Regions from separate parts of the Paracidovorax avenae ATCC 19860 genome, predicted to be linked through region 2. Evidence: predicted binding sites of a transcription regulator. Region 2 holds the regulator's gene; the other holds the start of a gene.
The links. The regulator FNR, encoded in region 2, switches genes on or off when oxygen is low (the NO sensors DNR and NnrR bind a similar motif). The targets are predictions, from matches to a motif close to TTGATNNNNATCAA.

Region 1: ACAV_RS01845 (hemerythrin domain-containing protein) is a predicted target of FNR. The motif match lies at 4,462-4,475, and genes of this name have one in related genera.

The regions. Positions count from the first base shown of each region.
Region 1 covers NC_015138.1:413,616-428,311, reverse strand. The annotation lists gene ACAV_RS01865 (response regulator) at 1-435, shown strand, start outside; gene creC (two-component system sensor histidine kinase CreC) at 492-1,961, shown strand; gene creD (cell envelope integrity protein CreD) at 2,119-3,528, shown strand; gene ACAV_RS01850 (hypothetical protein) at 3,525-3,842, shown strand; gene ACAV_RS01845 (hemerythrin domain-containing protein) at 3,885-4,397, opposite strand; gene ACAV_RS01840 (hypothetical protein) at 4,602-5,180, opposite strand; gene ACAV_RS01835 (CsbD family protein) at 5,251-5,469, opposite strand; gene ACAV_RS01830 (phosphoadenosine phosphosulfate reductase domain-containing protein) at 5,704-6,330, opposite strand; gene ACAV_RS01825 (RNA polymerase sigma factor) at 6,522-7,118, shown strand; gene ACAV_RS01820 (FecR family protein) at 7,108-8,091, shown strand; gene ACAV_RS01815 (TonB-dependent siderophore receptor) at 8,241-10,646, shown strand; gene ACAV_RS01810 (CehA/McbA family metallohydrolase domain-containing protein) at 10,788-12,416, shown strand; gene ACAV_RS23950 (DUF8616 domain-containing protein) at 12,640-13,302, shown strand; gene ACAV_RS01805 (hypothetical protein) at 13,302-14,000, shown strand; gene ACAV_RS24425 (hypothetical protein) at 14,061-14,216, shown strand.
Region 2 covers NC_015138.1:1,749,071-1,763,766, forward strand. The annotation lists gene ccoG (cytochrome c oxidase accessory protein CcoG) at 1-99, shown strand, start outside; gene ACAV_RS07725 (FixH family protein) at 191-475, shown strand; gene ACAV_RS07730 (hypothetical protein) at 560-847, shown strand; gene fnr (fumarate/nitrate reduction transcriptional regulator Fnr) at 1,133-1,852, opposite strand; gene hemN (oxygen-independent coproporphyrinogen III oxidase) at 2,069-3,451, shown strand; gene ACAV_RS07745 (sulfite exporter TauE/SafE family protein) at 3,481-4,272, shown strand; gene ACAV_RS07750 (cyclic di-GMP phosphodiesterase) at 4,324-5,673, shown strand; gene ACAV_RS07755 (putative bifunctional diguanylate cyclase/phosphodiesterase) at 5,670-7,739, shown strand; gene ACAV_RS07760 (cell division protein ZapA) at 8,038-8,496, opposite strand; gene ACAV_RS07765 (hypothetical protein) at 8,493-8,741, opposite strand; cobalamin riboswitch at 8,791-9,054, shown strand; gene ACAV_RS07770 (TonB-dependent receptor domain-containing protein) at 9,137-11,011, shown strand; gene ACAV_RS07775 (cobyrinic acid a,c-diamide synthase CobB) at 11,008-12,453, shown strand; gene ACAV_RS07780 (bifunctional adenosylcobinamide kinase/adenosylcobinamide-phosphate guanylyltransferase) at 12,450-13,085, shown strand; gene ACAV_RS07785 (ABC transporter substrate-binding protein) at 13,082-14,053, shown strand; gene ACAV_RS07790 (FecCD family ABC transporter permease) at 14,050-14,696, shown strand, end outside.

The DNA of each region.
Region 1 (14,696 bases), 1.3 Mb from region 2:
GGGGAGGAGATCGACCGCGTGCTGGGACTGGAGCTCGGCGCCGACGACTACCTGCCCAAGCCCTTCAGCCCGCGCGAACTGGCCGCGCGGGCCAGGGCCCTGCTGCGCCGCGCCGCCGTGCCCGCGGCGGCATCGCCCCCCGCGGCGGCCGGCCCCTTCCATGACGACGCCGCCGGCCAGCGCATGCACCTGCACGGGCGCCCGCTGGCGCTCACGCGCCGGGAATACCGCCTGCTGTCCCAGCTGCTCGCGGGTGCGGGCCGCATCCACACGCGCGATGCCCTGCTGGCAGGTGCCTGGGGCGGCGACAGCGAGAGCACCGACCGCACCGTGGACACGCACATCAAGACCCTGCGCGCCAAGCTGCGCGAGGCCGACCCGTCGCGCGAGTACATCCACACCCACCGGGGCATGGGCTATTCACTAGAGGTATGAAGCTCCCCGTGATGCGCGTCGCGCCACCCCCCTTCCGCTGGCAAGGAAATTGACCCATGCGCCTCGGATTGCGGCTGCTTTTCGCGTTCTTCCTCATCAACGGCATCGCGGCGTTCTTCGTGCTGCGGGTGTTCACGGCCGAGATCAAGCCCAGCGTGAGGGAGGTGATGGAGGACATGATGGTGGATACCGCCAACCTGCTGGCGGAGCTGGCGAGCGACGATCTCGCGAGCGGGCGCCTGGCGGCGGGCGCGCAGGGCGCATCCGGCGCGCCGGAGAGCGATTTCGCGCGCCACGTGCGGCGCTACGCGAGCCGGCCGGTCGATGCCTCCATCTGGGGGCTGTCCAAGCAGACGCTGGATTTCCGCATCTACGTGACGGATGCCCGCGGGCGCGTGGTCTTCGATACCGAGCGGCGCGCCGTGGGCGACGACTATTCGCAGTGGCGCGACGTGGCCCGCACGCTGCGCGGTGAGTACGGCGCCCGCGCCACGCGCGACGTGCAGACCGACGACACCAGCGGCGTGATGTATGTGGCCGCGCCGATCTGGATCGATGGCGCCCCTGGCAGCGAACGGCGGATCGGCGGCGTGCTCACCGTCGCCAAGCCGACGCGCACGGTGCAGCGATTCATCGACCGCGCCGAACGCAAGGTGCTGCAGGGCGGATTGCTGCTGCTCGCGCTCTCCGCGGCCGTGGGTGTGGCCGTCACGGTGTGGACCGTGTGGCATGTGCGCCGCCTGCGCGACTATGCCCTCAGCGTGCAGGCACCGGGCGACGGGGGCGGGCCACCGCCCGCCGTGCCGCGGGTGCCCGGTGAACTCGGCGATCTCGCGCGCGCCATGGACCACATGCGCGAACGCCTCGCAGGCCGCGACTACATCGAAGGCTACGTTCGTGCCCTGACCCACGAACTCAAGAGCCCCGTGGCCGCCATCCGCGGCGCGGGAGAGCTGCTGCAGGACGATCTGCCCGGGGATGACCGCCGGCAGTTCGCGGCCCAGGTGGTGGACCAGAGCGAGCGCCTGCAGCGCCTCATCGACCGGCTGCTGGAGCTGAGCAAGCTGGAGCAGCGCCAGCACGCCGAGGCCGGCGCCGCACCGGTGCCACTGCGCGATTGCGCCGAGGCGGCCCTGCACCAGTGCGAGGCGCGGGCCTCCCAACGCAGGGTGCGCCTGCAGCTGGAAGGGGACGGAGGAAGCGGCCCATGGGAGGCAGAACTCATCACCCTGGCCCTGGGCAACCTCATCGACAACGCCATCGACTTCTCGCCCGAAGGCGGCACCGTGCGCGTGGTGCTGGACGGCGCCACGGCCTCCGTGCAGGACGAAGGACCGGGCGTGCCGGGCTATGCCCTGCCCCGGCTGGGCGAGCGCTTCTTCACCACCGCGCGACCCGACGGCACGCGCAGCGGCTCGGGCCTGGGGCTGGCGATCGTGAAACGGGTCATGGCGCTGCACGGGGGGCGGCTCGACATGGCCAGCACCGCCCGCGGGCTGCGGGCGACACTGGTACTGCCCGGCTGACGATCATCCCCGGGGGGCACAGGCCTGCGGCTCGCACCGAGCCAGGTCGGGCGGGCGGCGGGGCACGCCACTTCACGCTCGCCTCACACACCTCATTTCCCGCTCACACCCGGAGCCGAGACTGCCCCTCCATCACCACTCGCCGGAGGAGCACCTCTTGAAACACCCCTTTCTCACTAAAGCCGTGGCGCTCGTCGCGGTCACCCTGCTGCTGCTCTTCGGGCTCGGCATGATCGAAGACATCGTGCGCGACCGGCAGCACTACCGCAGCGAAGCCACCCGCAGCGTGGCCCAGAGCCTGGCCGGTCCGCAGACGCTGCTGGGGCCGATGCTTCACAGCGCCTGCGTGGAAACCTGGGATACCGTGACCGGCAAGGGGGAGGAGCGCCGCACGACCGAGCAGCGGCGCGAATTCCTGCTCACGGCCATGCCCGAATCGCTGCAGGTGCGGTCGGGCGCCGCGATGCAACAGCTCTCGCGCGGCCTGCACCAGGTCAACGCCTATACCCTCCAGGCCCATGTCACCGCGCGCTGGGCCACGCTCGCGGACCTGCGGCCGCACGCCACCGTGGAGGGATCGCGCATGCAGTGCGGTGCCCCCATCCTCATGCTGGCCGTGGGCGATGCACGCGGCATACGCGCCGCACGGGTGGAGGTGGACGGGCAACCGCTGGCGCTCAAGCCCGGCACCTTCCACCCCACCTATACGCGCGGCCTGCACACGCCGCTGCCGGAAGCGCTCCGCGGGCGCGGCGAGCCCCTGGTCGCCTCCGTGGATCTCGAGCTGGTGGGTACCGAGCAGCTTTCGGTGGTACCCCTGGGCGGCACGACCGACGTGCAGCTGCAGAGCAGCTGGCCCCATCCGTCGTTCGGTGGCCGCTTCCTGCCGTCGGAGCGCGCGCTCGGCGACGATGGATTCACGGCACGCTGGCACCTCTCCGCGCTGGCCACCACCGCTCAGCAGGATATTGCCGCCAACCGGCGGCTGTGCGACCTGACAGGCGATCCTGCGCCCTACCAGCCACCGGGAACGGCCGAGGCGGGCTGCGCCGATGTGTTCGGCGTCTCCTTCATCGAGCCCGTCAATCCGTATTCACTCTCCGACCGCGCCACGAAATACGGCGTGCTGTTCATCGCGCTCACCTTCGTGGCCGTGGGCCTGTTCGAGTTGCTGCAGCGGCTGCGGGTGCATCCGGTGCAGTACCTGCTGGCAGGCAGCGCCCTGTGCAGCTTCTTCCTGCTGCTGGTGAGCCTGTCCGAGCATCTACCCTTCGGCACGGCCTACGCGGCGGCGGCCGGCGCCTGCGTATTGCTGCTGACCTACTATGCCTGCCACATGCTGCGCAGCGTGCGGCGCGGCCTGCCGTTCGGCGCGGGCATCGCCCTGCTCTACGGCCTGCTCTATCTGCTGCTGCAGCTGGAGCAGACGGCGCTGGTGGTGGGGTCTCTGGCGCTGTTCGCGGTACTGGCGTTCGTGATGGTGGCCACGCGCAAGATGGACTGGTATGCGCTGTCTGCCGCGGGCCGGGGCGCGTCTTCAGCAGGCCGGGCGGAGATCACGCCATGACCCAGGCCAGACCGTATTCCGGCTCGCCCAGCAGCACGGACTGGTCCGGCTTCCTGTCGGCGCAGGGCACTGCGCAGGCATCGGCAGTTCCGGCGCTGCTGCGTCCGGCGGAGGCCGCCCGGCTCGCGCGCTACCGGGACCAGTTGCTGGCGGCCTGGGATGCGAGGGACCGGGACGCGCTGCATATCGCCAAGCAGGCCGTGCTGCGAACCGCGTGTGCCTCCCGGGGAGCGACTCCCGCCTTCATGCGAGCGATAAGGCAACTCGCCTGGCGCATGGCCGCCCTGCGGCTGGCAAGGTCGCGCACGGAGTGACCGGCCAGGACAGCAGGCTTTCCGTGGGAACACGCCGGGGCGTCAAGCCGCGATCGCGGCGGCCGGGGCTTCGGCCTCGACCAGTTCGCTGGAGCAGGCCCCTCCGCAGCCCTGGATGGGAGTCTCGGGCAGAGCATCCGGCGCATGTACCTGGCCGCTGACGGGGTCGTAGCCCACGCGGCGCAGGTGCAAGGCCAGCGCGGCATCCATGGTCTGGGTGTGCTGGGGGAACCATACCGCCAGCTCTCCAGCCATGTGGCGCAGCACGGCAGGCTCGCCTGCCTCGGCGCGTGCCGTGCCCTCGCCCATCACCTGCAGCACCACTTTGTGCTGCAGGCTGTGGCAGTTGCCCGAGGCGAAGCGGGTGGCGGCCATCCAGGCGTCTTCGCGTGCGAAGTGCCCGGTGGTGTGGGCCACGAGCGCACGCCACGCGGGCAGCAGCGCCTCGTCGTCCGCCTGTTCGACGGCGGCCAGCAACGCGACGAATTCCTCGTGCGTTTCATCCATCAGGGGCAGGTCCAGCGCGAGACCCTCCGACCATTGCAGTGCGGCCATGCATCTCTCCAATCCTTGGCTTGCGGTGAGCGATGCAGCTTAGGCGCAGCCCCGGCCGGGAGATTTGATGCAGGTCAGCCTTCGGGCCGCCGGGCAGGCATGGCCTCCCCCGGCATGGACACAAAAAAAGGCCGAAGCCCCCGTCAGGAGACCTCGGCCCACAGAGGGCCATGGCGTGGCGTGCCATGGCTCCCACCAGTACGCTTACTGGTTGTACATGCGCTTGGCGTCGGCAACGCACTTGTCCTTGGCGTCGCCGCTCATGGTGTCGCAACGCTCCTTGGCGGCCTTGTAGTCGGCTTCACGCTTTTCATGGGCGGCGTCCTTCTTGGCCTCAGCCACCTGTGCGCCCTTCTCGGCAGCGGTGTCGGCGGGCTTGGTCTCGGCACGGGCCACCTTGGCGTCCTCCTTGGCCTTCACGTGGGCGGCCTTGGCATCCTTCTGGCAGACGTTCTTGGCATCGCCCTTCAGGTCGTCGCACTTTTCCTTGGCCACGTCGTAGGCGGCGTCGGCACGGGCTTCGGCGACCTTGTAGGTGTTCTTGTCGCTGGGCTTGTACTGGGCTTCCAGCTCGGCCTTGGCGATCTTCTCATTGCCCTTGGCTTCCTTCTGGCAGACATCCTTGGCGTTGCCGGTCAGGCCGTCGCACTTGGCCTTGGCGGCCTTGTAGTCGGCGGAGATGCGGTCATTGGCTGCCTTGTGTTCTTCCTTGGTCATGGCCATGCCGGAAGTGGCGAGCAGACCGGCGACGGCCAGGGCGAGCAGATTGCGTGCGTGCTTCATTGTTTTCTCCTCAAGTCAGTGAAGGGGATGGTTTCAGAAAATGCGGTGAGAGAGCAGGAGTCCGAACGGATCACTTGTCGAAACGGAAATCGGGGTGGCGGTCCTGCCAGGCCTTGAGCTCCTTCTCGGCGGCATCGCGGGCGAGACCCTGGCGCTCCTGCAGCTTGCCCAGGAACTGGTCGCGCTTGCCGGCGACCACGTCGAGATCGTCATCGGTCAGCTTGCCCCACTGCTCCTTGATCTTTCCGGTGAATTGCTTCCAGTTGCCCTTGATGGTGTCTTCGTTCATGGACGTGTCCTCTCTTCTGGGTGTCTCGCTCCGCCATCCACTCCGGTACGGGGTGGAACCCTTGCGGGATGCGATGGAGGCACTGTAAAAGTCGGCCCGGCACGGTCGCGTAGGCACGGGGGGTGAGGCCGCGTCAGCCCAGGACTACTGGCAGCGTGAGCACCCAGCCATAAAAAAAGGGCATGCAAGCACGCCCTTGGGGATGGAGAGGGGCGCCTGGAGCGGCGCGCCCGGTCAATGGGCCAGGTGCAGGCCGCACTCGCGGTTGTCTTCGCCCTTGGTCGGATCCACGTAATCGAAATTGTTGGGCAGGCCGTGCGCCTGGCAGTATTCGTACAGGTCCTTGGAACTCCAGTGGAGCAGCGGAGCGACCTTGACGAGGCCGTCGGGGTTGAGGCTCACCGGATCCATCTGCGCCCGCACGGCCGTGTCGGTGGCGCGCAGGGCCGTGAACCAGACCTTGGGGGCGGTCTCGCGCAGGGCCCGCGCGAAGGGCTCGAGCTTGACCTCCTGCGTGAACGCGGCGTGGCGGGGGTCATCCAGTGCGGGCGTGGGACCGTCCACCGCTTCGCGGTGGGCTCGCGAGCGCAGCGGCAGGTAGATGCGCAGGTTGAGCCGGAGTTGGCGCGTCACCTCGTCGGCAAACCGGTAGGTGGCTTCGGTGTTGTAGCCGTTGTCCATCCACACGACCGGGATGTCCGGCCTGGCACGCGTGCACATGTGCAGGATCACGGCCTCGAACGGGCGGAAGTTGGTGGTGACGATGGCGGGCTGGCCCAGGCCGATGGCCCAGTCCACGAGGCCCTGCGCGTTGTGGCCGAGTTCGGCGTTGATCCTGTCGAGGTCGATGGTGCTGCTCATGGGAATGCGTGGCTCCGTTGCCGCGCCGGCTGGACAAAAAAGCGCCGGCGGCAGGGCTGGCATTGTGCCGCGCGTGCGGGCCGCCGTCCCGGCGGCGGGTCACGGCCACGCTGGTGGCAGGGATGCTGGGCGTGGAATCCTGGTTATCAATGTTAATAATTCGTATTAACTTTTCTATAATCACGGCCGCCATGACATCCATCGCTGCCGATTCCCGCGCTATCCCCGGTGCCGCCCCCCTGCTGGCGGCACTCGTGCAGCACTATGAGGAACTGGTCGGTGCGCTGCGGCAGCGCTTCGGCGAAGACTGCTTTCCCCGCGAAATCCTGAACGAGGTCTGCGTGCGGCTGCTGGAGCGGCCCGTGCCGCAGCATGTGGAGAATCCGGTGGCGTTCCTGCGCGCGGTGTCGCGCGACCTGGCGATCGACCGGCACCGCGCCCGCGCGCGCCGGCCCGAGACGGTCCTGGAGCCGGAGCTGCTGGAGACACACGCGTCGCCCGCCGCGCCCGCGCGGCTGTCGCCGCCCGAGCTGGCCTGCGCGGCCCAGCAGTGCCGGCGTGCCCTGCTGTCGGCCATCGCGGACCTGCCCGAGGCCTGCCGCGATGTGTTCGTGATGGCCAAGCTGTACGGGCTGCCCCAGGACGAGGTAGCGCAACGCCTGGGCATCTCGCGCAGCATGGTGGCACGGCACCTGGCTCGGGCATTGCGCGGCGTGCAGCCGGTCCTGCAGGCCACCTGCGCCGGCAGTACGCCGGACGGGGACCCACGCCACCGCCATGGACATTGATCCGGCCCGCACGGCGCCCCCGCCCGCGCGCCGCTCCGCACGCTCGCCCCACCTTCCCTTCGACGAGGCGCTGGCCCCCTTCGCCGACGCGCTGCGCCAGCACCTGCCCACGCCCGAGGAGATCGAACGCGCTGCGGCCGCCCGCAAACGGCGCCGCGCGGCCCGGGCGACGGCGGGCACGGCGGCGGTGGCCCTGCTGGCCGCCGGGCTCTGGTGGGCCGACCCGGCATGGCACCGCGACACCCTGGTCACCGCCCAGGGAGAGCGCCGCAACGTGCGCCTGCCGGACGGCAGCGAGGTACGGCTGCACAGCCAGTCCCGCGTGGAGGTGGCGATGCACCTGCGCTCGCGCAGGCTGGCCCTCTCCACGGGCGAGGCGTCGTTCGATGTGGCGCATGCGCCATGGCACCGCTGGCTGCCGTGGCTGCAGCGGCCCTTCGCCGTGCAGGCCGGCGCGGTACGCGTGCTCGACATCGGCACCGTGTTCCAGATCCGCCGCCGCGGTGCGCCGTTCACCCCCGGTGGACCGGGGCGCACGGATATCGCCGTGCTGCAGGGCCTTGTCAGCGTGCATCCGCTGCATGGGACAGCTCCCGCGGTACGGCTGGCGGCCGGGGACCTGCTGCGCGTGCCGGACGATGCAGCGGCCACAGGCGCCTCGGCAGTGCTGCCGGCCCCGGAGCGCCCGGGCCCTGCGGCGATGGCCGCAGCCACGGCCTGGCGCGAGGGACGGCTGCTGCTGGAGGCGACGCCGCTGGCCGACGCCGTGGCGGAGATGCAGCGCCAGCATGCCGCGCCCATCGTGATCGCGGACGAGCAGGCCGCGGGCCGGCGGATTTCCGGCGTGTTCGACCTGGACCGCATCGACCAGCTCATCGACCTGCTGCCGCGGCTCGCGCCCGTGGCGGTACACCGGCAGCCCGACGGCAGCGTGGTGATCCGGTCCCGCGCGGGAGCGCACTCCGCTTCCTGACGGCCAGCCCTCGGGACAGCAGCCCACGAGCGCCTGGCAATTTTTTGTGGGGAGAGGTGTACAAACCCGCGCGCCCGTTCGGCTTGCAGGCAAGCCGGAGCCCTTTTCCGGCCATTCCTTCACTGTCTTCCGCCAGGAGTTTCCGTTCCATGCCGACCCCGTTCCGCGCTCCGCGCCCCCTGCACATCCTGCGCCAGCCCCGATCCTTCGCCCTCCGGGGCGCGGCCCTGGCCGCGGCGCTGTGCATCGCCGCAGCCGCCCATGCCCAGCCCCTGACCATCGACCTGCCCGCGCAGCCGCTGGCGCAATCGCTATCCGCACTTGCCCGCCAGAGCGGCGCGCAGATCGTGTTCGCCACCGAGCTGGCGCAGGGGCTGCGTGCGCCCGCGCTGCGTGGCACGCTGGAGGTGCGCGAGGCGCTGGACCGCCTCGTGGCCGGTTCGGGTCTCGTCGTGCGCGCGCAGGATGGGCGCACCTTCACCATCGAACGCCCTCAGGAAGCACCGGGCCAGGCCGCCGGTGGCGCGCCCGCGCTGGGCGAGGTGCGCGTGCAGGCCGCGCGTGGCGAGGACACGGCCTACTACGCGCCTTCGTCCGCCAGCGGCACCAAGACCGAGGCGGCCCTGCGCGACGTGCCGCAGACCATCGACGTGGTGCCCCAGCAGGTGATCCGCGACCAGGGCGCCACCTCGATCCAGGACACGCTGCGCAATGTGGCGGGCGTAGGCCTGTCCACGGGCGACGGGCAGCGCGACCAGGTGAGCATCCGCGGATTCACCAGCATCGGCGATCAGTTCGTGGACGGCTTCCGCGATGATGCGCTCTACTTCCGCGACCTCTCCAACATCGAACGCGTGGAAGTGGTGAAGGGGCCGGCCGCCGTGCTCTATGGCCGCGGCTCCTCGGGCGGCCTGGTGAACCGCGTCACGAAGAAGCCGGGCACGAATGTGTCCGATGCGGCCGTGAGCGTGGGTAGCTGGGCGGACAAGCGTGCCGAGTTCGATGTGGGCCGCGCGCCCGCGGGCAGCGACTGGTCCTGGCGGGTGACGGGTGCGGCCGAGGACGCCAACAGCTACCGCAGCCAGCAGTTCCTGGAGCGCCAGGCGATCGCCCCGTCGGTGCTGTGGAAGCCCGATGGCGCCTCCTCGCTGATGCTGCAGGCGGATTACCTGCGGGACAAACGCGTGACCGACTTCGGCATTCCGGCATACCGGGGCCGCCCGGTGGCCGTGGACCCCGGCACCTACTACGGCTCGGCCAATGCACGCGATGCGGACACGTCGGAATCCAAGGTGGGCTCCTTCACGGCCACCTTCGAGCACCGCTTCTCCGACACCCTGCGCGTGCGCAATGCCCTGCGCTACTACCACTACGAGCTGGACCGCCAGAACACGCTGCCCTCCGGCGGCGTGAACGAGGCCGCCGGTACCGTGGCGCTCACGCGCTCGGGCATCGACCGTTTCGAGCATGGCGTGTTCAACCAGACCGAGCTGATCCAGAAACTGCGCACCGGCAGCGTGGAGCACGAGGTGCTGTACGGCGTGGAACTGGGCCAGCAGAACAAGGACGCGCTCACGCTGTCGGGCGGCACGCTCGGCACCGTGAACCTGTGGAACCCGGTGCTGCCCGTGGCGCCCCTCAATGGCGGCGGTGCCCTGACGGGCAGCACGCTGAACCGCTACCTGACGCGTGCCGCCTACGTGCAGGACCAGGTCACGTTCACGCCGGAGTGGAAGCTGCTGGCAGGCCTGCGCTACGACCGGTTCGGCCAGGAGACCGACAACCGCCTGCCGGGCCAGGCGGACTTCGAGCGCACGGACACCACCTGGAGCCCACGCCTGGGCCTGGTCTGGCAGCCCGATGCCGTGCAGTCGTACTACGCGTCGGTGAGCCGTTCATACCAGCCGTCGGCCGAGATGTTCGCGCTGTCGGCATCGAATGCGTCCGTGAAGCCCGAGCGCACTACCAACTACGAAGTGGGCACGAAGTGGGAGCTGCTGGGCGGCCGCGCCACCGCCACGGCCTCGCTCTTCCAGCTGGAGCGCACCGACATCAAGACCGCCGACCCGGCGCAGCCCACGGTGCTGATCCCCATCGGCACGCAGCGCACGCGCGGGCTGGAGCTGTCGCTCTCGGGAGAACTGCGCCCCGGCACGCAGGCGACCTTCAGCTACGCGTTCCTGGATACGCGCGTCACGCGCTCCACGGCCACGGACGCGGGCCAGCTGGTGGAGGGCAAGCGCGCCACCCTCACCCCGCGCAATGCCTTCTCGGCCTGGATCACCCAGCAGCTCGGCGAGGCCTGGAGCGTGGGCGGCGGCGTGAACTACGTGGGCGACCGGTTCGCCAACCCGGGCAACACGGTGACGCTGCCGTCGTACGTGGTGGTGGACGCCATGGCGCAGTACCGCATCGGCCGCGCGACCACGCTGCAGCTGAACCTGCGTAACCTGTTCGACCGCAACTACATCGTGTCGGCCCATGGATCGAACGCGAACCTGAACCTGCCGGGAGCGCCGCGCAATGCGACGCTGACGCTGCGGCACAGTTTCTGAGGCAAAGGACGCGGAAGGCGGGGGCGGGCGAGACATACGTCACCAGATGGTCATGAAACCTGGTTACAAATCGCCGGCCTCCGGGCGCCGTCGCGCGCCATGGGGGCACGCCCCTATAGCGCCCTACAACATCCGCGTCCCATGCACACTTCCACGCTCCGCGCACGCCGGCCCGTGCGCCATTCCCTGGCGGCCTCCTCCTTGCTGCTTCTTCTCCTGAGCGCCTGCGGCGGCTCCGGCGGCTCGTCCGACGCCTTCGAGAAGGGCCGCTGGACCACCGGCGACCTGCACACGCACACGGTGCAATCCGACGACTCGCGTACCACGCAGACCCTGGACTTCCTGCTCGGCAAGGCCTTCACGAGCTACGGCCTGGACTGGATGGCCGTGACCAACCACCTGCGCTCGTCCAAGTACGACAACGCGGCCAACCTGCTGCCCGCGCCCAGGGCCTTCGCCTACGGCATGGAAAGCTACGAGATGCCGCGCATCCAGGCGCTGCAGGACGCCGGCAACTACAAGGGCAAGCTGATCTATTCGGCCTTCGAGTGGGACATGCCCACTCACGACCACATCGGCGTCGGCATCTTCGAAGGAGCCAGCGGCAACTGGAAGACCTCCGCCAGCGCGGCCAAGGAATTCCAATACCTCTTCACCACCGGCGCCGAGTCGCTGTTCGACCCGGCCGACGTGGCCCGCTGGAAGGCCCGGTACCCGCAGCGCTACAACCAGACCGGCGACGACGCGATCAAGGCCATCGCGTGGCTGAAGGAAAAGTATCCCGACAACAGCTACGCGCTGATCAACCACCCCTCGCGCAACCCCAACAAGTACACCATCGCCGACTTCCGCCAGATGAACGACCTGGCGCCCAGGATCGTGTTCGCCATCGAAGGCATGGTGGGCAACCAGCTCGAACCCGACCGCGGCGGCTACACCTCGGCCTACATCGACGCCAACAAACCCAACCGCACCTACGGCGGCACCGACTACATCGTGGCGCAGCTGGGCGGCGTGTGGGACGCGCTGCTGGGCGAAGGCCGCCGCATCTGGAACATCGCCGACTCCGACTCGCACTTCGAGATCGACTCCAACAACAACAGCAGCGGCTACTACCCCGGCGAATACGCCAAGACCTACGTCTGGCAGAGCGCCAAGGCGGAAGGCCACATCGACGGGCTGATCGACAGCCTGCGCGCGGGCCGCAGCTTCGGCGTGTTCGGCGACCTGATCAACGCCCTGGACTTCAACGTGTCCGGCGCGGCCGGCCGGGCCACCATGGGCCAGGAGATCCAGGCTGCCGCCGGTGAACGCGTGACGGTGCGCATCCGCTTCAAGAGCCCGCCGGTCAACAACTACCAGCGCCCGGTGGCGAGCGGCAATCCGGGCAACATGACGCCCAGGGTGGACCATGTGGATCTCATCGTGGGCGACGTGGGTGCGAAGGCACAGCCCGGCACCGACGCCTACCGGCAGGCCACCAACCCGAGCACCCGCGTGCTGCGCCGCTTCACCGCCGCGGACTGGACCACCGACGAGGAAGGCTACAACGTGGTGGAGTTCCCGATGACCGTCACGAAGAACCAGTACCTGCGCCTGCGCGGGACCAACCTCGGCGAGAACGTGGCCGGCCTCACGTCCGGGGGTGAGCCGCTGGCGGACCAGCCGGTCACCACGACCGATCCTGCCACCCGCCACGACCAGATCAACGACCGCAACTACGGCAACCTCTGGTTCTATTCGAACCCGGTCTTCGTGTCGCTGCGCTAGTGGCATTGCGGCGCCATCGCGTCGCCTTCCTGCTTCACCAAACCCATTTCCACCGCGCTTGTCCAGCGCGCGGTGGAAATGTTCTGCATTGCAGAACACGCGGTGCAACGGCCATCCGCACACCTCCCGATGCAGGCACATTGGCATCCGTCCAGGGCACGCACCGCCCGGAGGAAGGCCGCGCCGGCCTTCCATGCACATGCACATGGGGAGGAAAGACCGGATGTCGCTTGCCTACTGGTTCCGGGAGGGACCTGCGGAGCCCATCGAGAATGGGCGGATTCAGTATGGACCGGGGAAGGGGTTGCCCAAGCTGGTGTTCGAAGGGCTGGATGACTCGCGGAAATTGGTGCAAAAGATCGCGACCATCGATCCCATCCGCAAAAAGATCATCCTCATCCAACCTGGAGACAAAGCTCTGTATCTATCGGGGTTGAGAGAACGAGGCGTCGAGGGATATCTTTATCTTTTCGCCCACGCGACCGCGCACCGCCTGCAGGGAGTCACGAACATTGAGGAAATCGCCCGGACCATCCGTACCAGCGGCATATGGCACAGGCAACCCATTTTGATAGACGCATGCAATGCAGGAGCAGTTCCTGACGGCGTTGCAAGTGCATTGGCCAGAAGCTTGCTCACCCACGTCACCGCGCCCACCACAACCACCTGGAACCAAGCGTTCGGAGGCCCCGCCATTGGCCAAGGCGCCTTCGAGAAGCTACCTGGCGTGCTCGAACGCCTGGCTGTCCCCAACCTTCTGCGCCCGGGACAATGGCGAACCTGGGGCCCGGATGGCGAACCCATCGCTACCACCCGTACGTCACCACGCGATGCCGGCGGCCCCGTCACTGGCCGGTCGGCCCGAGAGATGCTGAGGAAACAATGATGCTTCGATGGTGGAGACGCCTTGGATACGGCGCCAAATGGCTCGTGCTCATCTCAATACTGCTGGGTATCTACACCGTCTGGTGGTGGGCCGACAGTGCACGGTGTGGCCAGCAGGACGAGTACTCGTATCACGGCATCTGCCTGATGCAGATAAAAGAGCGGGCCGAGCGGGGGGATAACGCTGCGCAGTGGGCCTATGGAAGTTATCTCGAAACAGAAAGCCAGGAATCGGAAGCTCGCATCTGGCAATTGCGTGCAATGCACGGTGCCCGGGAAGGCCTGGATCTGCGTGGGGAAATGCTTGGCTATTGCGACCGGATTCCTGGCTTCGACGCACGCACAGTGGAAGGGATCATGCTGCGCATCGCGCAGAGCAGCCCCGATGCACATCTACGCCTTCTCCAACTTTATATATACCCTGGCTGCGGCGCTTTCAATCTCGAGAAGGCCAGTGCACAGATTCCGTTGTTGACCCAGTGTGCACACCTGACTCTGGTGGATTATCTGAACCGTGCCGAAAGTGCCCACCACCGCGTGTTACAGCCCACTCGCGAAGCTATCCGTTCGAACATGGCCATTTGCGAACGCGAACTGGCCAGCCCCCCCCCGCCGGGCAGCACCGTGCGCGAATTCATGCCGGTGCGGAGGGCAAGCCTGGATGCATTGGCACATGCACTGGCAACGCTGGGCGAATAAATGCCAATGCCGGAAGGCTCTTCGATACATCGGCATCAAAGGAGCCGCGTCAATACTGGCATGGCAATGCTTTTGCTACTGATCGGCATCTACACCGCCTGGTGGTGGATCGACAGCGCGCGCAGCTGCGAAACGCAGGATGAATACAACCTTCGCGGCATCTGCCTCATGCGGATACAGGAGCGTGCCGAAAAGGGCGACAACGCCGCTCAATAGAGCTACGCCAATATGGCGCTCTGCAACAAGGAACTGGCAGAGCAACCCCCCTCCAGACACGACGGTGCAGGAATTCCTTCCAGTTCGCAGGCAGGACGTCGAAGCGCTGCTGCGCCGCATCGCGGCGCTGGCGCAATGACTTAGCGCCCCATCTGCGCCCCCACTGCGCCACCTCCTGCGACGCCTGAGCGGCCCCTCGGCCATGGCGAGCGTGCCGCCGCGCGGGTGTTGGCCGTGGGGGCGGGGCTCCGCTGGATGATGAAGACGCGACGGCGCAAGCCGAGCCGGTCGCGCAGGGCCCGCTGCACGAGCCCACGAGGCCCTGCGCGTCGTGGCCGGGTTCGGCGTTGATCCGGTCGAGGTCGATGCTGCCCATGGGAGCGCGTGGGCTCCGTTCCCGCGCTGCGGCTCTATTTTTCGTGTATCGATGGACTGGTACGCAGGCTGACTGGGCGATGCGCCTTCTGTCCCCCAAGATTT
Region 2 (14,696 bases):
TCGGCCGCGCCGGGCTCGCATCCGGTGGCCTTCGAGGTGCAGTCCCTGGAGACGAAGGCCCGCGTGAAAGAGAAATCCATCTTCCTCGTGCCGCGCTGAAGCGGCGAGGGCGGTTGGTGTTATTCAGTATGGCAGGCCCCTGCAACCCTGTGGTGTGATGGGGCCGTGGTGACGAAGGAAGGAGTTCGAGATGGCGCAAAAAACGACATCGGCCGCCGTGGCGGCCCAGCCCTGGTGGAAGTTCGGCCACGTGTGGATGGTGATCGCCGGGCCCGCGATCGTGGTGGTCGCCGGCACGACAACGGCATGGCTGGCCGTGCGGCAGCCTGATCCGGTGGTGGCGGAGGACTATTACCGCCAGGGCATCGAGATCAACCGCACGCTCGAGCGGGAGCGCGCGCGTGCCGCGGCCATGGAGCCGGCGATGAAGGCGCGCAACCACGCGGCCACGCCGGCAGGGGACCAGCCGCGCTGAGTACCGCGGCTGGCCTGGCGGGCACCGGAGCCCGATGTGTTCCGTTCGTTTTCGACACCGATGACTGCAAAGGAGGAGATCGCGATGAGAACCCAACGCTGGATGTGGATCGCCTGGCCCGCCTTCCTGGTGGCAGGACTGATCGAGATGGTGGTATTCGCCTTCGTGGACCCGGCCGCCCTGCACTGGTCCGACCAACCCCTCGCCCTCTCGCGCGAGGGCGTCTATACGGTGGCGTTCTTCGTGTTCTGGGCGCTGTGCATGCTCTCCAGCGCCCTCACCACGCTGCTGTCCATGTCGCCCTTCGAGCTCAACCGCTGCCCCGTTCCCACGGGCGAGCGCCCGATGGAGTGCGGCAAGTTTTCGCAGTGAGGGCGGGGCGGCTGTCAGCGCATGTGATGGCTTGCAGGCAAAAAGGCCGTCGTGGCGACAGGGGCCTGGCGGCTGCTTGGTGAGGGTTCTGGGTTTTCACGCAGAGCATTCGCGTAGCGCAAGGCCCACGAAGATACGCGGCCGTGCCGATCAGAAGGCCGCGGAGCAGGCCACGCCAGCAGACGCCGTGGAACCGGCTTCGCCGGGCCACTGGTGTCGTCCCCCTTCCCGCGGCGCGCAGCGCGGCGAGAGAAGGGGGAAGGCGCGCAGCGCCTCAGGGGGATGTCAGTTACAGGCTTGGCTATTGACGATCCGCTTGAGCGCATCCGGCTCGACGATGCGCACGTGCCGCTGCTTGACCTCGACGATGCCTTCCTCGACGAATTTCGAGAAGGTGCGGCTCACGGTTTCCAGCTTGAGGCCCAGGTAGCTGCCGATCTCCTCGCGCGTCATGCGCAGCACCAGTTCGGATTGCGAGAATCCCCGCGCATGCAGGCGCTGCACGAGGTTGAGCAGGAAGGCCGCGAGGCGTTCCTCGGCGCGCATGCTGCCCAGCAGCAGCATTACGCCGTGCTCGCGCACGATCTCGCGGCTCATGATCTTGTGGACGTGGTGCTGCAGGGCCGTGACTTCGCGCGACAGCTCCTCGATGCGTTCGAAGGGCATGACGCACACCTCGGCGTCCTCCAGCGCGACGGCGTCGCAGGTGTGGTGGTCGCTGACGATGCCGTCGAGCCCGATGATCTCGCCGGCCATCTGGAAGCCCGTCACCTGGTCGCGCCCGTCCTCGGTGGCCACGCAGGTCTTGAAGAAGCCCGTGCGGATGGCGAAGAGCGACGTGAAGGCCTCGCCGTTGCGGAACAGCGTGCCGCCGCGCTTGACCTTGCGGCGCGTGGCGACGATGTCATCGATGCGCTGCAGCTGCTGCTCGTTCAGGCCCAGCGGCATGCAGAGCTCGCGCAGGTTGCAGTTCGAGCAGGCGACCTTGATGGTGTGCGGATTCATGGATGAGCAGCCTTCCCTTCTGTGTTCTATCTCGCTGTGCATGCAGGCCAGCCACGGTGCGGACGCATGGCAGGAGCGCAGGCGTGCAGGAAGAATGTGGCGGGCGACTGTGATGCGTCAATTGTCGCAGCGACGCGCGTCCAAATGCTTGACCGGCGTCAAGGACACGGGCGCGGGACATGGGGCACATTGTGAATCGATAAGGAATTCCGCACCATGAACGCTGTGACTCCCGAGCTTTTGCGCCGCTTCGACGTGCCGGGCCCCCGCTATACCTCCTACCCGACCGCGGACCGGTTCGTGGAGGCCTTCGGCGCGGACGAGTACGTGCTGGCGCTGCAGCAGCGCCGCCTCGGCTCGGCCGCCAAGGCCGTGCCCCTCTCGCTATATGTGCACATCCCGTTCTGCGAATCGTTGTGCTATTACTGCGCGTGCAACAAGATCATCACGCGCCACCCCGAGCGCGCCGACGTGTACCTGCGCTACCTCAGCCGCGAGATCGATCTGCACATGGCGCACTGCGCGCCCGGCCATGCGGTGAGCCAGCTGCACATCGGCGGCGGCAGTCCCACCTTCCTGGGCGACGACGCGCTGCAGGAGCTGATGAACATGCTGCGCCGCAGCTTCACGCTCGTGCCCGGGGGGGAGTATTCCATCGAGGTCGATCCCCGCACGGTGGATGCCCAGCGGCTCGCGCGGCTGGCGGAGCTGGGCTTCAACCGGCTGAGCTTCGGCGTGCAGGATTTCGATCCGGCCGTGCAGAAGGCGGTACACCGCGTGCAGCCGGCCGAGCAGGTCTTCGCGCTGGTGCAGGAGGCGCGGCGGATCGGCTTCGAGTCCGTCAACGTGGACCTGATCTACGGCCTGCCGCGGCAGACGCCCGAGTCGTTCGACCGCACCCTGGCCCAGGTGTGCGAACTGCGGCCCGACCGCATCGCGCTCTATGCCTACGCCCACCTGCCCGAGCGCTTCAAGCCGCAGCGGCGCATCGTGTCGGCCGAGCTGCCGATGGCCTCCGCCAAGGTGTCGATGCTGTCGCGCTCGCTCAACGCCTTCCAGGAGGCGGGCTACGTGTACGTGGGCATGGACCACTTCGCGCTGCCGGGCGACGCGCTGGCCGTGGCCAAGCGGCAGGGCCGGCTGCACCGCAACTTCCAGGGCTATAGCACCCAGCCGGACTGCGACCTGATCGCGCTGGGCGTGTCCGCCATCGGCCGCATCGGCGCCACGTACAGCCAGAACGCCAAGACCCTGGACGAGTACTACGACCTCATCAACCAGGGCCGGCTGCCGGTGGTGCGCGGCCTCGCGCTGACGCGTGACGACCTCGTGCGCCGCTCCGTCATCATGGCCCTCATGTGCCAGGGCGAGGTGCTGTTCGAGCCGATGGAGCAGTCGTGGCTGATCGATTTCCGGCGGTATTTCGCCGCGGAAATCGAGGTGCTCGAAGGCATGGCCGGCGACGGCCTCGTCACGGTGGGCGAGGACGGCATCAGCGTGACGGAGATGGGCTGGTTCTTCGTGCGCGGCGTGGCCATGGTGTTCGACCGCTACCTGCAGGCGGACCGCAACCGCGCACGGTTCTCCCGGATCATCTGAGAGCCCTTTTCTTTCTTGCAGGAGCCGCCATGCCCGACGCACTGATCTGGACGGCCTTCGCCATGGGACTGGCGGGCGGGCCGCACTGCCTGGCGATGTGCGCGGCCCCCTGCGCCGCGATCGTGGGCGGGCCGCAGGGCGGCGGGGCGGCTGCCCTGGCGCCCCTGCGCCGGTACGGCTCCGTGCATGCCACGGCAGGGGCGCCCGCCGCCTGCGCCGCGCCGGCGGCGACCGGACCGGGCGGCCTGCTGCGCGGCGGCGCGGCGCGCACCGCGGTTTTCCACCTCGCCCGGATGGCCGGCTACGGGCTGGCCGGGGCCGCCGCGGCGCTGGCGATGGACCGACTGGCCTGGCTGACCCAGCAGTCCGCGGCCCTGCGGCCGGCGTGGACGCTGCTGCACGTGGGCATGCTGGCCTGGGGCATCCTGATGGCCCTGCAGGCGCGCCAGCCGGCCTGGGTGGAGCGGGCCGGCCGCGCGGTCTGGGCCCGCGTCGGCCCCGGCGTGCGCGCTCCAGGCGGCCTCGCGGTGGCCGGGCTGGCGTGGGCCCTGATGCCGTGCGGGCTGCTGTATTCGGCCCTGCTGGTGGCAGCGCTGGCCGGCAACCCGGCGCAGGGGGCCGCTGCGATGGCCGCATTCGGCGGCGGCGGCGCGCTCTGGCTGCTGGGTGGCGCCTGGGCCTGGCGGCGGCTCCGCTCACGGGTGGATGCTGCGCGCGCCACGTGGGGAACGCGGTTCGCCGGCGTGCTGCTGGCGGCCGTGGCCGCCTGGGCGCTCTGGATGGACGTGGGGCGCCAGGCACTGGAGCCCTGGTGTCGCTGAAGCGGTACATTTGTCGCGGACTCGGAAACAGCTGCTCACGAACTGGTGATAATGGTTTCGAATGAGAGGCGTTACGCGCCTCTCTTATTTCGTGACCTCCCCGTGAACTCCTCCCTCCTCATCGACGTCGCCCTGCTGCGCGTCGGCATGTACATCCAGCTGGAACTGGGATGGATGAACCATCCTTTTCCGGTGAGCAGCTTCCGGATCGCGTCCGGAGACCAGATCGCCACCCTGCAATCCCTGGGGCTGGAGCAGGTGCGATGGGTGCCAGGGCGCAGCGATGCCGCGGTGCGCGCGGCAATGGAGGCTCCCGCATCCGCGCCACCAGGTTCTGCGGAACCAGCCCCCATGTCCGGCGCCGGTTCCGGCACCCCATCGGGTGCCGAACCGGCGGGTGTGCTCCATGCGCGCCTGGAGGCCCAGCGCCGCGCCCTGGCCCGCTGCGACGAGCAGTTCGCGCGGGCCACGCGGGTGTACGAGCGCCTGGCGCTGCACGTGGAGCAGGATCCGGCCGAGGCGCGCAAGGCCACCGAGTCCCTGGTCCGCGGCTGCGTGGACGAACTCATGGCCCACGGCGATTCCGCGGTCCGCCTGCTGTCGGAGCGGGCCGGCACGCGCGCCGCGCTGCATTCCGTCAACGTGGCGGTATTGTCCCTGCTGCTGGGCAAGTCGCTGGGAATGCGCGGGGACGACCTCGGTGACCTGGGCATCGCGGCGCTGCTGCACGACCTGGGCAAGATCTCCCTGCCGCCGCACGTCGCCCAGCCCAGCGCCGCGCTGGGCCCGGCCGACCAGGCCCTCTACGAGGCGCACGTGGGCGAATCCGTGGTATTGGCACAGCGCATGGGCCTGGGCCGGGCGGTGGTCTCGGCCATCGCCCAGCACCACGAACGGGCCGATGGCGGCGGTTTCCCGCTCGGGCTGCGGGGGACCGACCTGGGCCGGGCGGGCCAGGTGCTCGCGCTGGTGAACCACTATGACCGGCTGTGCAACCCATTGCGCGGCGCGGCCCCGCTGACGCCGCACGAGGCGCTGTCCGTGCTGTTCGCCCAGCACAAGTCCCGTTTCGACGCCCAGGTGCTGCAGTGCTTCATCCGGCTGATGGGGGTGTACCCCGCGGGATCGATCGTGCAGCTCACCAATGAACGCTATGCCATCGTGGTGGCGGTGGATTCGGCCCGGCCGCTGCGGCCGCAGGTGATCGTGCACGACGGCAGCGTGCCGCGCGACGAGGCGCTGGTGCTCGACCTGGAGCGCTCGCCGGACCTGGGCATCCGCCGCAGCCTGCGCCCGGCGCAGTTGCCGCGCGACGCACTGGATTACCTGTCGCCGCGCAAGCGCATTTGCTACTTCTTCGAGAGGGCGCTGGTGGCGGGCCCGGACGAGGTGCCGCAGTGAACCGCCCTGGCATCGATGTCGCGTGGCGGTCGCTGTTCGCGGGCCTGCGCGAGGCGCTCTGGCTGGTCGATGCGCAGTCGCTGAACGTGGTGATGTGCAACCGGGCCGCGGCGGAACTGGCCGGCCGGCCGCAGGAAGCCATGGAAGGGCGGCCGGTGCACCTGCTGGCCTGCACGCCCGAGGATCTCGCGTTCTGGTCGCAGGACTTGGCCGGGCTGCGGGCGGGTATCCATTCGCATTCGGGCATGCTGCGCCCCGACGGCTCCCTCGTGCCGGTGGACCGCCGCGTCGCCGCCGTCGAGTCGCCGGAGGGCATGCCGCTGCTGGTGCTGGGCATGCTGGACCGCAGCGAGCAGGCATCCATACAGGGTGAACTGGAGAGGCTGCTCTCGGAGTTGCGGGCCACGCTCGACTCCGCCGCCGACGGTATGCTGGTCTGCGACATGGGGGGCCGGGTGCGGGCCTTCAACCAGCGCATGGCCTGGCTGTGGAACATGCCGGAAGACCTGCTCGTGCAGCGCGACGACGCGGCCGTGGAGGCGCACATGGCAGACCAGGTCATCGATGCCGATGCCTACCGCGCGCGGCTGCTGGGCATCGCGCAGTTCCCGGAGGAGGAGACTCTCGACATCCTGCACCTGCGCACGGGCACCGTGATCGAGCGCCGTTCGGTGCCGCAGATGAGCCAGGGCCGGCCCATGGGGCGCGTGTACTCCTTCCGCGACCTCACCCTGCAGCATGCCGCGCAAAAGCGCATCGAGCAGCTGGCATACAGCGACGTGCTCACCGGGCTGCCCAACCGCCTGCTGCTGTCGCGCTGCGTCGCCTCGGCGCTGGAAACCGCGCGCGCCCAGGGCGGCGGCTTCGCCATCCTGTTCATCGACCTCGACCGCTTCAAGATCATCAACGATTCGCTGGGGCATCTCTTCGGCGACCGGGTGCTGCAGCTCGTGGCGCAGCGCCTGCAGGGCTGCCTGCGGCAGAGCGACATGCTGTGCCGCCTGGGCGGCGACGAGTTCGTGCTCCACCTGGATGCGGGCGACGAATCCATGGCCGAGTCGGTGGCGCACCGCATCCTGGAGGACATGCGCCAGCCCTTCATGCTCGACGGCATGGGCTTTTCCATCCAGTGCAGCATCGGCATCGCGCTGCACCCCCGGGACGGCGAGACGCTGGACGACCTGATCAAGCAGGCGGACACCGCCATGTACCGGGTCAAGGAGCGCGGCCGGGGCAGCTACGGTTTCTACCAGCCGCAGATGAATGCCGACATGCTCTCGCGCATGCAGCTGGAGCATGCGATGCGGCAGGCGCTGGACCGCGGTGATTTCGCCGTCCACTACCAGCCGCAGGTGGCGATGGCCTCGGGCCGGGTGGTGGGCGCCGAGGCACTGCTGCGCTGGAACGATCCTGGCCTGGGTGCGGTGTCGCCGGGCGTCTTCATCCCGCTGGCGGAAGAGTCGGGCTACATCGTGACCCTGGGCGCCTGGGTGCTGGAGCAGGCGATCCGCGAGGCGGCCCGGTGGATGCAGGCCGGCACGCCCCTGGTGGTGGCGGTGAACGTGTCCGCGCTGGAGTTCCGGCAGTCCGGTTTCGTGGAGCGCCTCGTGTCGCTGCTGCGCAGCCACGGGCTGCCGGCGTCGCTGCTGGAGCTGGAGCTGACCGAGACCATCCTGCTGCAGGATGCCCAGGAAATGGCGCAGCGCCTCGCGGCCCTGGCCGAGTTGGGCGTGGGCCTGTCGATCGACGATTTCGGCACGGGCTATTCGAGCCTGGCCTATCTCAAGAAGCTCCACATCCACAAGCTCAAGATCGACCAGTCGTTCGTGCGCGGCCTGCCGGACGACGAGAGCGACCGGGCGATCATCGAGGCGATCGTGCACATCGGCCGGGCGCTGCGCATCCAGGTGGTGGCCGAGGGTGTCGAGACCCCGCAGCAGCGCGAGGCGCTGCAGGCCATGCAGTGCCACTACTTCCAGGGGTTCCTGGTGGCGCCGGGATTGCCCGCGGAGGACTTCCGAGCCCTGGTGGCGCGGGATGCACAGGGGAGCTGCGCCCCGGCATGAGCCCGCTGCGGCGGGCCGTGCCTGCAGGCACGGCCCGCAACGCAAAAGCGCCGCGGGGTTGCCGCGGCGCTCGGGGAAGAAGGTGTCCGCAGTAGCCGCCGGACCGTCATCCTGAACCGGGGGTTCAGGGGGGCGAGGGCAGCCAGGCGTTGGGTTCATCTGACGCGAGATGATCACGCTCACCGGGCAATGTACCAAGCCCTTGCTCATGGAGCATTGGTTCAAGGAAATATAAAGCCCGGCGGCACTGCAGACGCCCCCATTGTAGGCGCGCAAATCGCCCTTTGGAAGTGCAGGGTCAGGCCGGCCGTCCGTCCTCGCCCAGCGCATGGTCCAGGCGCCGCAGCAGCGCCTGCAGCGCGTCGCCGTCCGGTGCCTCGCCGTCGGCCAGCAGGCTGCGCTGGGCAGGTCCGTCGGCGGCCGGCGCGGGGCCAGCCGGAGCCGCCTGCGCATCCGCTGCCGCGTACGTATCCGCGGCGGCGTACCCATCCGCCGAAGGGGGAAGGCCCGGGGGCTCCTGCGCGGCCGGCGCCTCGGCGGGCGAGGCTGCCGCACGGGCCTGGTCGGCCAGTTCGAAGGCCAGATTCAGGGCCGCCAGCACGGCGATGCGCTCGCGCGCGCGCACCTTGCCGGCATCGCGGATGCGGACCATGGCCGCATCCACGCGCTCGACCGCCTGCAGCAGCCGTTCCTGCTGGCCTTCCGGACAGGCGAGGCGGTAGCTCTGCTGCATGATCTGCACTTCGATCTGGTTCATTCGGCCTCCTTGGGCAGGTCGGTCGGGGTGGCCGGGGCATCGGCCGGCGGGGGCGGCATTTTCTCCAGCAGCGCGTCGATGCGCGTGCGGGCCGTGTTCAGGCGCGACCGGAGCGAGTCGCGCTCCTGCGTGAGCGAGACCACCTGGGCGGTGAGCAGGGCGTTGGCGCGCTGCAGCTCGGCGTGGCGCACGAGCAGCCGCTCCACGCGCTCGGTGATCTGGTCGAGGGGGGAGGGTGAATCCATGCACGGATTGTAGGGTTGGGGCCGGGCGGGGGAATATGTATCGAAACGTCCTAGAATCCGCTGCGTTGGTGCCAGCGGCCTGGTTCACAGGCCGCGGTTCAACGGGAAGCAGGGAGGCGCCGTCCGCCACGGACGCGCCGTGCCTGCGCTGCCCCCGCAACGGTCCGTGGAAAGAAAGCTGCCCGCCCCTTCCGGCGGGGCGGCTTTCGCCGCCTCCTGCACATAGCCACTGGGTGCCTTGAACAAGCGCCTGGGAAGGCGCAGGAGCGTGTCGTCCACCAGCCCGGATACCGGCCAACACGGAGGCCGTGCCCAGAGCCATCAGCCTGGGCGCGGCCGTGTCGCCCAATGCCGGCGGGGAGGCCGGCGCGGGCTCGTTTTCTGCGATCGCTTCCATGCATTCTCCGATTCCCCGCTTCCGCGGCGCCGCCGGCGCACGTGCTGCCTTTCCGTTCCTCCATGCGCCTGCCACGCTGGTCCTGCTCGCCACGGGCATGGCGCTGGCCCCGGCAGCGCATGCCGCCACCGCCGCCCCGATGGGCGAGGTCGTGGTGACCGCCAACCGCACGCCCCAGCCCCTGGCCGATCTCGTGGCCGACGTCTCCATCGTGGACCGCGACACCATCGAGGCCAGCGGTGCCACGGGTCTCGCCGACGTGCTGGCCCGCGTCCCGGGTATCGAGATTTCGCGCAACGGCGGGCCGGGAACGACGACCAGCGTCTACCTGCGCGGCGCGGAGCAGCGCTTCACGGCCGTCTATATCGATGGCGTGCGCGTGGATTCGCAAACCACGGGCGGTGCGCCCTGGGAGGCGATCCCGCTGGGCCTCATCGACCGCATCGAGGTGCTGCGCGGGCCGGCCGCCGCGGTGTACGGCTCGGACGCCGTGGGCGGCGTGATCCAGATCTTCACGCGCAAGGGCGAGGGCCCGGCGCAACCCTACGTGGGCATCGGCGCCGGCAGCCATGGCACCTACAAGGCCGAGGCCGGCGTGAGCGGCTCGGCGGGCGAGGGCCGCGCGGTGGACTACGCGCTGGGCTTCGAGCGCGAGATCAGCGACGGCTTCAACGCACGGCCCATCGCGGGCCAGAACCCCGACAAGGACGGCCTGCGCCGCTCCGCCGTGAACGCACGCGTGGGCCTGCAGATCGATCCGCGCCAGCGCCTCGAAGGCACGCTGCTGGGCGCCGACACCAACGCAGGCTACGACACCACGCCCCTGGGCAACGACGACCGCGCCCTGCATCGCATGCATGCGCTGGGGCTGAACTGGCGGGCGCAATGGAGCGACCGCTACACCACCCGCCTGTCGGTCACGGATTCGCGCGAGCGCTACGAGACGCGCCCCTCGCCCTACACCGCCGATACGCGCCTGCGTGGCTACCTGTTCCAGAACGAGTGGCGCGAGGGTGCGCACCTCTTCACCGCCGCGCTGGAGCGCCGCGAGGACCAGCTGCGCAACGGTGGCCTCGATGGCGACCGTTCGCAGGACGCGCTGGCGCTGGGCTACGGCTTCACCGCCGGCCCGCATGCGTTGCAGATCAACGCACGCCATGATTCGGACAGCGAGTTCGGGGGCCACAACACCGGCAGCATCGCCTATGGCTATGCGATCACGCCGCAATGGCGGGCCACGGCATCGGCCGGCACCGCGTTCCGCGCCCCCACGCTCTACCAGCGTTTCAGCCCTTACGGCGTCGCGTCGCTGAAGCCGGAAGAGGGCCGCAACGTGGAACTGGGGCTGCGCTGGGCGCAGGGTGCGAGCAGCGCGTCCGTGGTGGCCTACCGCAACCGCGTGAAGAACCTCATCGTCTTCGGCGAGGCCGGCCCGTGCCAGGATGAGTTCGGCTGCTATGCCAACGCGGGCCGGGCGAAGTACGAGGGCGTGACGCTGTCCGCGCAGCACACCCTGGGCGGCGTGCAGCTGCGCGCATCCGTGGACCTGCAGAACCACCGCGACGACACCACCGGCCGCCAGTTGCCCCGCCGTGCCAGGCGCCACGCGACGCTGGGTGCCGACACGCGCATCGCCGGCTGGACGGTGGGCTCCGAGGTGCAGGCCGAGGGCCGGCGCTTCGACAACGCCGCCAACACCGCGGTGCTGGGCGGCTACACGCTCGTCAACCTGTATGCCAGCACGCGCGTGGCGCAGGACACGACGCTGCTCGCGCGCGTGGACAACCTCGCCGACAGGAACTACCAGACCGCGCGCACCTATGCGCAGGCGGGCCGCACGTTCTATGTAGGCCTGAAGTGGGCGCCGCGATGAGCAGGGCCGCCGGCACGGCGGGCAGCATCCGCTGTCCGGCGATCGCGATCGCCGCGCCGTCGTCGGGGCAGGGCAAGACCACCGTGACCGCCGCGCTGGCGCGCCTGCACGTGCGGCAGGGGCGGCGCGTGCGCGTGTTCAAGTGCGGGCCGGATTTCCTCGACCCGTGCTGGCTGGAGCAGGCCAGCGGCGCGCCGGTGCATGCCATCGATCTCTGGATGACCGGCGAACAGGACGCAGCCGAACGGCTGCACGCCGCGGCGCAGGAGGCCGACCTGATCCTGGTCGAGGGCGTGATGGGCCTGTTCGACGGCACGCCCAGCCTCGCGGACCTCGCGCAGCGCTTCGGCCTGCCGGTGCTGGCGGTGGTGGATGCCTCCGCCATGGCGGGCACCTTCGGCGCGCTGGCCTGGGGCCTGCGGCACTACCGCCCGGGCCTGCCCTGGGCAGGGGTGCTGGCCAACCGCGTGGGCAGCGCCCGGCATGCCGGCATGCTGCAGGAGAGCCTGGCGGATGCGGGCGACTGGATGGGCGCCCTGGCGCGCGTCGCCCCGCCTGCGGCGGATGCGCCAGCAGGCGACGCGCCACCGGGCCGCCAGCGGGCGGGGCTGCTGCCCGAGCGGCACCTGGGCCTGGTGGCCGCGCACGAACTGGCCGACGGCCTGGCGCGCATCGACCTGGCCGCCGATGCGCTGGCGCAGACGCCCCTGGGCCGGCTGTCGCCGCAGGAATGGCAGGACCGGTTTGCCGTGGAGTTCGCCGCGCCCGCGCCGCGCGCCGCGGTGCCGCCGCTGCTGGCCGGCCGCACCGTGGCGGTGGCCGGAGATGCCGCGTTCTGCTTCGTCTACCGGGCCAACCTGCAGACGCTGGAGGCCCTGGGCGCAAGCGTGCGGCGCTTCTCGCCGCTGCAGGATGCGGAGTTGCCGGCCTGCGACGCCGTGTGGCTGCCCGGCGGCTATCCGGAGCTGCACACCGACCGCCTGGCGGCCAACACCGGCATGCAGCGCAGCCTGCGGGCCCACGTGGAGGCCGGCCGGCCCGTATGGGCAGAATGCGGCGGCATGATGGCGCTCTTCGAATCGATCACCCTCGCGGACGGCACGCGCAAGCCGCTCTGGGGGCTGCTGCCGGGCCATGTGGCCATGCAGCGGCGCCTGGCCGCGCTGGGGCCGCAGCAGCTGGACCTGGACGGCCATGTGCTGCGTGGCCACACCTTCCATTACTCGACCTGCGAGAGCAGCGCCCCCGTGCGCGCGCGCACCCGCCGCCCGGATCCGGGCGAGGGCGGCGCGGGCGAGGCGCTCTACCGGCAGGGCAGCATCCACGCGAGCTATTTCCACGCCTGGTTCCCCTCCAGCCCCCGGGCCGTGGCGGCGCTGTTCGGCGCCGGGGGCGCACTGGCGGAGCCGGTGCCGGCGGCGGCTCCGGAGGCCACCGCATGACGGCCCCGGCCGCCCCTTTCGCGGGCGATGGCGTCGGCGGCGGCATGCCGGGCGCTCGGCTGTCGGTCGCGCGCAGCGAATTCATCCTGGGCGGGCAGAAGAGCGGCAAGTCGCGCCGGGCCGAGATGCTGGCGCGCACCTGGATGGAGGCCTCCGGCGCTCACGGCGCGGTGCTCATCGCCACCGGCCGGGCCTGGGACGACGAGATGCGCGAGCGCATCGCCCGCCACCAGCGCGAGCGCGCGGTGCGCGTGCCGGGCATGGAGACGCTGGAGGAGCCGCTGGACGTGGCTGGCGCACTGGCGCGCTGCTCGCGGGCGGGGACCCTGGTGGTGGTCGACTGCCTCACGCTGTGGCTCACGCAGTGGCTGATGCCGCTGCCGGAGGCACCACCGCCGGGCGACTTCGGGCCCCAGTGCCGGGCCTTCCTGGAGGCCATCCGGCAGGCGCCGGGGCCGGTGGTGCTGGTCGGCAACGAGATCGGGCTGGGCGTCATCCCCCTGGGCCGCGAGGTGCGCGCGTTCGTGGATGCGCTGGGGCGCCTCAACCAGCGCACGGCCGGGGCCTGCGCACGTGTCACCCTCATGGCGGCCGGACTGCCGCTCGCGCTGAAGGAGGCGCCGCAGCCATGAACCGGTGGTGCCGCGTGATTCCTTTCCTGCAGCGCCTGGGGGCGGTGGCCCTGCTGGCAGGGGCTGCCGGCGCGCCGGTGCCGGCGCTGGCGCAGGTCCCTCCGAAGCCCGCCACCGCGGCCTCTGTGGCCTCCGCGGGGCCGGACGCTCCCGCGGGCGGCGTGGCGATCACCGACGGCCGCGGCCGCCGCATCGCCTTCGCGCGGCCGCCGCAGCGCATCGTGAGCCTGCTGCCCTCGCTCACCGAATCGGTCTGCGCACTGCAGCAGTGCGCGCGGCTGGTGGGCGTGGACCGCTACTCCAACTGGCCCGAATCCGTGCGCGCGCTGCCGCAGATGGGCGGCGGCATCGATCCGAACATCGAAGCCATCGCCGCCCAGCGGCCGGACGTGGTGCTGCTGGCGACCAGTTCGCGCGCGAGCGACCGGCTCGAAGCGCTGGGCATTCCCGTGGTGGCGCTGGAGCCCAAGACGCATGCCGACGTGCGCGCGGTGCTGCGCACCCTGGGTACGCTGCTGGCCGTGCCGCCGCAGCAGGGCGCCGACCGCGTGTGGCGCGAGATCGACGCGGGCGTGCAGGCGGCCGCGCAGTCGCTGCCGGAGCGCGCGCGCGGCGCGCGCGTGTATTTCGAGGTGAGCCGGGGGCCGTACGCGGCCGGCACCTCGTCCTTCATCGGCGAGACGCTGGCCCGCCTGGGCGCGCGCAACGTGGTGCCGCCTGAACTGGGGCCGTTTCCGCGGCTGAACCCCGAGTTCGTCGTGCGGGCGCAGCCGGAAATCATCATGGTGGGCAACAGCAGCATGCAGGCCCTGGTGCCGTACCCGGGCTGGGACAGCCTGCGCGCGGTGCAGGGGCAGCGCGTCTGCGTGTTCTCCCCGCGCGAGGCCGACGTGGCGGTGCGCCCCGGACCGCGCATGGCGGATGCCGCGCGCATCATGGCGCGGTGCCTCGCGGACAAGGCGCCATGAGGACGGTGGACGACGGGGCCGGGGATGCCGGCGGCGCCCGCCGGGCGGCGTGGCTGGCCGCGGGACTGCTGCTGGCCGGCGCGGCCCTGGTGATGCTGGGCGCGAGCGTGGGCAGCACCGGCATCGGACTGGCCTGGGGCCCGGATGCCGACCCCGTGGCCCGGCAGATCCTCTGGGACATCCGCCTGCCGCGCACGCTGGGCGCCTGGCTCGCAGGGGCGCTGCTCGGCCTGTCCGGCGCGGTGGCGCAGGGACTGTTCCGCAATCCGCTGGCGGACCCGTACCTTCTCGGCAGCGCCTCGGGCGCGGCGCTCGGGGGCGCGCTGGCCATGGCGCTGTTCGGGCTGTCGCCCGGCGCATCGCAGTGGCTCGCGCGGCTGGGCGTGACGGGCATGGCCTTCTTCGGCGCCGTGGCGGCCGTGCTGCTCACGCTGGTGCTGGCGCGCGGCGTGCAGCACACGCTGCGGCTGCTGCTGGCGGGCGTGATCGTGGGCGTGGTGCTCGGCGCCGCGCGCGATCTGGTGGAGCTGGCGTCGCCCGAGATCCTGCAGGCCATGCAGGCCTTTACCCTGGGCAGCACCGCTTTCGTGGGCTGGATCGCCTGCGGGCTGATGGCCGGGGCCTGGGCGCTCGGCGCCGGCAC